2 regions of the Alkaliphilus crotonatoxidans genome follow, and region 2 is predicted to be linked to the other one. Evidence: riboswitches for the same ligand, from Rfam matches in the RefSeq annotation. Region 2 holds a riboswitch; the other holds the start of a gene.
The links. A riboswitch is a leader RNA that binds a small molecule or an ion and turns the genes downstream of it on or off. The one in region 2 is predicted to bind S-adenosylmethionine.
Positions count from the first base shown of each region.

Region 1: linked by a shared signal. The riboswitch ahead of ACYQ1I_RS13500 (YbaK/EbsC family protein) and the one ahead of ACYQ1I_RS05275 (pyridoxal phosphate-dependent aminotransferase) in region 2 are both predicted to bind S-adenosylmethionine.

Region 1 covers NZ_BAAHXS010000006.1:304,181-307,319, reverse strand. The annotation lists gene ACYQ1I_RS13505 (ACP S-malonyltransferase) at 1-532, opposite strand, end outside; gene ACYQ1I_RS13500 (YbaK/EbsC family protein) at 1,025-1,489, opposite strand; SAM riboswitch class I at 1,596-1,700, opposite strand; gene ACYQ1I_RS13495 (serine hydrolase domain-containing protein) at 2,084-3,139, opposite strand, start outside.
Region 2 covers NZ_BAAHXS010000004.1:579,460-582,598, reverse strand. The annotation lists gene ACYQ1I_RS05285 (hypothetical protein) at 1-148, shown strand, start outside; gene ACYQ1I_RS05280 (superoxide dismutase) at 227-838, opposite strand; SAM riboswitch class I at 993-1,092, shown strand; SAM riboswitch class I at 1,176-1,279, shown strand; gene ACYQ1I_RS05275 (pyridoxal phosphate-dependent aminotransferase) at 1,363-2,550, shown strand; gene larAH10 (NPN-dependent 2-hydroxyacid racemase, LarAH10 family) at 2,552-3,139, shown strand, end outside.

The DNA of each region.
Region 1 (3,139 bases), on a different contig from region 2:
CTTCCATACCTGATATTACAATACAGTATTCGTTGTTTTCACTGCCTATCTCCACCTGCCCCAGTAGATTATTTTCTCGAATTATTTCCTCTACATCATGGCAGGTTAAGCCAACGATAACAGCCATGGCTTCATCCTCTCTGTTAGCCAGCTTAGGATATTGATAAATTGTTAAAAGCATATGTAAGCCAGCTTCAAAGGAGATTGATTTACCACAGGCCATGGCTGTGATTAATCCCATACTGTAACCTAGTAAAATGGCGGGTTCCATCCCTAGACTTCGATAACGCTGATAAACGATATAGTCACAGGTATATATGGCGATCCAATCAGTGAACATCTTGTCATGGCTGGTTTCAGCAGCATTAAATAAATAATTCCACAAATCCATATTTAATTCGTGTCGAACAACGGAGCAATAATAGTTCAGAATCTCCAGCTGTTCTTTGTCAAATCTAGTAATTAGTTTTTGATATTCTGCCCCAACTCCTTGAAATAGAAAGGCATGACGATCTTGAAGCATCGTTTCCATCTTGTCACCTCACTTTGTCTTAATATAGTATTACTTAGATTATGTCACACGATATCGCCAGATGCAAGTAATAATTTAATTTATTTTAACATTTTTATATTTAAAATATATTACTTAGTACTTATTACCTAGAAGATTTTTGTATCATTTTTGAGCTAAAAAAATAATGATTATCATCATTAATTCATTGTCAATAGTCCTGCTGTTTCAGTATTTTGAATTAACTCCTGTACTTCCCTATATTTAACAACCAATGGATATTTTAACATTATGATCATTTTACCTTTAAAATCATTGTAATTGGTTAATTAGATGTTATAAACATGTTAATATTTATACTGTTACATATTTACGCTTATTTGTTTATCTATAGTATTAAAGCCATCGAAGCACCCCCCTTGGAATTCTTCAATGGCTTAAAACTACGCATATTTATTTACTTAATTTTACACGCTGATCAATAAGCCTTATTTATTTTTAACATTATCTGACCTATTGATCCTGGCAAACATCAATCCAAGTGGCATTGGTCAATTGCTGTATTTCCTCTGGCGTTATTTTTAGGGCTGAATACCGGGACCCAGCTGCAGGATAAACGTACTCAAAATCCTTGATGGATTGGTCAATATACACATCTAAAGGCCTTTCAAGGCCGAAGGGACACAGTCCTCCCACAGGGTGACCCGTAACAGCTTCCACCTCCATATGATTTAACAGCTTTGCCTTAACCTGAAAGTAACGCTTGTATTTTCTATTATCAATCTTACCGTCCCCCCGGGCTACAATTAAAATATTTCGATCCCTTAACCGAAAGGCCAGGGTTTTGGCAATGAAGGCAGGCTCTACGCCGATGGTTTTGGCGGCTAAATCTACCGTGGCGCCGCTTTCAGCCAATTCAAAAACAGGATCAGCTAATCCCCTTTCCACAAAAAAACGTCTTACATTTTCTACACTCAATTCTAATCAGCTCCTCATCTTTCGGTTTTATACATAAAAGCTATTTCTATGTATAAAAAAAACCCCTTTCTTATGAAAGAGGAATATTTTTAGTGGTGGTTTTCCCCTCTCATCTTGCGAAATATTCCGCAGGAATTGGCACCGCTGCTTAAAATTCAAGCCGGTTGCCGGGTTTCATCGGGCCTTTTCCCTCCACCTCTCTGGATAAGAGTACTGCTAATTAAATTATATTATTTTGATTTTAATGGTTATTAAGGCTGTTGTCAAGCATTATTTTCATATTGTACCGTTATCTATGATTCATTTATGATAATATATTATTATACGTCAAATAATTATGTCCCAAATGATCGTTTCTATATTAGATTTAGGTTTATTAAGGTTACCTAAAATCAAGGTCTTACAACAACACTTTTTTAAATTAAAGTTTAAGCTCGCATCAGGCTTCTGGTGCTATGTTAAAACTTTTTTGGGGACATTTTCCAAAACGCTTGACACAATAATATACGTATCTAGAACTCAAAAAGCATTATGGGACTATAAAAATAGTCCCCAAGTCAGTTAGAAACCCTTAAAAAAGCGTAATACTTGATTTTAGCTATAGAAATTCCATATCACCAGTAACGCTATTAAGATACCTAACATCACCATCGATAAAATCGTCTGTCGCCTATTCCCTTTAGACGAATTGTAGGTATTTCGCTTTACCACTAAAAATAGCATCGTAATAAAGGCCAGTACTGTAAAGATAAGGTTGATGAAAAAATGTATTTTTATCTCATCATAGCTTCGGTTGTTATCCATCACCATACGTGCGCTCAGTAACAAACAGTTACCTACGAGGGATATTCCTATAAAATTCAGCAGACCAAAATACATCCGCCCATTTTGAAAAGAAATTCTATTCTTCTCTTTTCTAACAAGGCTACGTATCCATTGAATAAGATGAATCAACAACATCGTGATAAAATATAGCCCACATAGGGCGGCTGCAACAATGTATAGGATTAAAAAGGGCGTTGTTCTCCCTGCAGGAAGGGGCAGATAATCTGAGACCACTGAGGAAATTTGTATTACGCTGCCATTTTCCACCTGAAAATATAATTGAGGGATGGGATCAAACATAGAGCTTCCAGAAGCTTTACGATACACATTGGGTGCCGTTTGGATGTATTCAGCAGTCTCTGTCATTTGACTGACTTGAATTCGATTTTCTCCAATAGCCTCGACCTTTAAAGGGATAAAATAAGGATATAACTTAGCTACACTATGCTCTGGCCGTCGCGCCATCAGATATTTTCCCTCTAAGAGCTTTGCACCTAAACCCGTTCCTTCCATAGGGGTAATTGCTCCCCCCCGCTCTACAAGTGCCTTCGGTAAACCATAGCATAGATCGATTTCTCCCCCTTGATTCGTTAAGACAATTACTGCAAATCTTTCCTCTGGTACAAGATGGAAATTGCTTGAAAAGGCGATAGTATTACCTCCATGGGTTAACCCTCGTTTTTCCCCTGGGTACTCCCAAAAACCATGGGCAATATCTAGCATATTTTCGTTGGGCGTATAGCTTTGGGAAAGCATCTTATCTAAGGTTTCTCGTTTTTGAAATAAGGGGGTCTGCTCCTCAGGGAGAGGCATTAAGGCCATTGC
Region 2 (3,139 bases):
AAAAAATACATGGAATTTAATAGATGTAAACAAGGCTTATTGGATTGTTTATTTTAGCAGAAACGGGAAAGATTTTCAATTAGAGGAAATTCAAGTTAATGAAGAATTTGAGCATATTTTTAAAGAAGAGTTTGGTATTGCTGATTAGGTATTAATAAAAAAATTGAAGGACTATCGAGTCCTTCAATTTTAAGTGATGAGGTAAAACTATAAGGAGCAAAAGCATCTATTTTAATTGCTGATACCTTTCGTTGACATAATTCCAGTTAACCACATTCCACCAGGCGCTAATGTAGTCGGGTCTTCGGTTTTGGTAGTTAAGGTAATAAGCATGCTCCCAAACATCAAGGCCTAGTAAAATGCGCTTTCCTTCCATTATCGGGCTATCTTGATTGGGGCTGGAAACCACCTCTAATTTTCCAGAAGCATTGATAATCAGCCAGGCCCAGCCGCTGCCGAAACGGGTGGCTGCTGCCTTGTTGAAAAGCTCCTTAAACTGATCAAAGCTGCCAAAGGTCTGATTAATTTCTTCCAACAGCTGGCCCTTTGGTAAGCCGCCTCCATGGGGGCCCATCACCTTCCAGAAAAGGTTATGGTTATAATAGCCACCGCCGTTATTCCTTACGGCCTGCTGAATTTCCTTGGGAAGCTGATCAAGGGATTGAAGCAGTTCCTCGATGTCCTTTCCCTGAAGCTCGGGGTAAGGCTCAAGGGCGGCATTTAAGTTGTTAATATAGGCCTGATGATGCTTAGTATGGTGAATTTCCATGGTGGCCGCATCAATGTGGGGCTCCAGGCTATCATAGGCATAATCTAATTGTGGTAATTTATAAGTCATTGAAATTCCTCCTTAAAATCTTTTCCGTATTTGAATCTACTGGTAATATACCCTTGGTTTATAATAATAATCATTATCAATTAAAATTTATTTTTAAATTTTTCTATTGACATCAATGGGTGAATCAAATATAATTATCAAATAAATCGAATAACTCTTATCAAGAGAGGTGGAGGGAAGGGCCCAATGAAACCCAGCAACCGGTATCGTACCAGGTGCTAATTCCTGCAGTCATAATGGCTGAAAGATAAGGGAGGAAACTGTTAACAGGCCTCTTTTATAAGGGGCTTTATTTTATTAAAGTATAAAAGTATTTCTTGAAAACACAATTAAATAGCTCTTATCAAGAGAGGTGGAGGGAAAGGCCCGATGAAGCCCAGCAACCAGCACAGCCAGTGCCAGGTGCTAATTCCTGCAGTCGTTGAGACTGAAAGATAAGAGGCCTAATTATTTTTAAGCCCCTTGATCTTTTAAGGGGCTTTTTTTCTTATAGATCAAATATATATCAAGAAAGGAAGATTGACATGGCTGAAATCAGCAGTCGCTTAAGCTATTTCACAGATTCAATTATCAGAAGAATGACCAGAATCGCCAATTCCTACGGAGCAATTAATCTTTCCCAGGGGTTTCCTGACTTTGATCCGCCCCGTGAATTGATAGAGGCCCTGAAAGAGGCTGCTGAGAAGGGGCCCCATCAATACGAAATTACCTGGGGCTCCCAGGCCTTTCGGGAGGCGTTGGCACAGAAACAATCTAAGCTGATGGGGATTGAAATTAATCCCCAAACAGATATCGTAGTTACCTGTGGCAGCACCGAGGCCATGATGGTGGCCGTAATGACCCTGTGTAACCCCAATGACAAGGTCATCGTTTTTTCACCATTTTACGAAAACTATGCTGCCGATGCAATTTTATGCGGGGCAGAGCCCATCTATGTTCCTTTAAAGCCACCCCACTTTACCTTTGATCGAAATGAGCTGAGAAATGCCTTTCAACAGGGGGTTAAGGCCCTTATCCTTTGTAATCCCTCTAACCCCACGGGTAAGGTCTTCACCCTTGAAGAATTGGAGTATATAGCCAGCCTGGCAGAAGAATTCGATACCTTTGTAATTGTTGATGAAGTTTATGAGCATATTGTCATGGAGCCCCACCGACATATCTATTTTGCAGCACTGCCGGGTATGTATGAAAGAACGGTGTCCTGTAGCTCACTTTCTAAAACCTATTCTATTACCGGCTGGCGGCTGGGGTATTTGATTGCTCCCGATCACATTACCGAGGGGGCAAGGAAGGTTCACGATTTTCTCACGGTAGGGGCCTCGGCTCCTCTACAGCAGGCAGCCCTGGCAGGGCTGAGGCTCCCCGATGAGTACTATGCATCACTACGGGCAAGCTACAAAGAAAAACGGGATCTTTTTCTAAAGGGGCTAGATGAAGCGGGCCTTCGCTACACCACGCCCCAGGGGGCCTATTATGTGATGGTGGACATTTCAGAGTTTACCCAGGATGATGATGTGGAATTTTGTGAATGGATGGCCCGGGAGGTGGGGGTTGCGGCTGTACCGGGCTCCAGCTTCTTCAAGGAGGATATACGTCATTTAATTCGGTTTCATTATGCTAAAAAAAATGAGACCCTACTGGCGGCCATTGAACGTCTGAAGCTGTTAAGGGAAAAGGCAGGGCTTAAGTATCGTAATCAGGAGGTGATTTAATATGCGGCAGTATCATTTCAAGTACGGAAGTCGTCAGTGGGAGGTTGCCCTTAAGGAGGAAAACATTATTAATATCTTGACTCCAAAGGACTCTAGCCCCATAGATAAGATAGAAGAAAAGATTAGAGAAAGGCTTGATCGGCCAATAGGAACCGGCCCCCTTAGGGAGCTTGTCAAGGCTAAGGATAAAATAGTAATTATTGTCAGCGATATTACTCGGCTTTGGATTAAAACCGCCGTATTCCTGCCGGTTATTGTGGCATATCTCAATGAATTGGGAATAGAAGATGAGGATATCACCGTCATCATTGCCCTAGGTTCCCATAGACCCTCAACTGAGGAAGAAAAAAGGGCCATTGTGGGTGATGGCATCTATGAAAGAATTGAAATCATTGATCATAATTGTAATGATGAAGACCAACTATGCTATTTAGGGGAATCGAGCCGAGGCACCCCTATTTATATTAATAAAAAAGTCGTAAAGGCCGATCGGGTAATTTTAACAGGGGGGATTGTCTTTCATCTCTTCGCTGGCTTTGGCGGCGGTGCTAAGGGTATCGTCCCCGGTGTGGCGGGAATACAAACAATT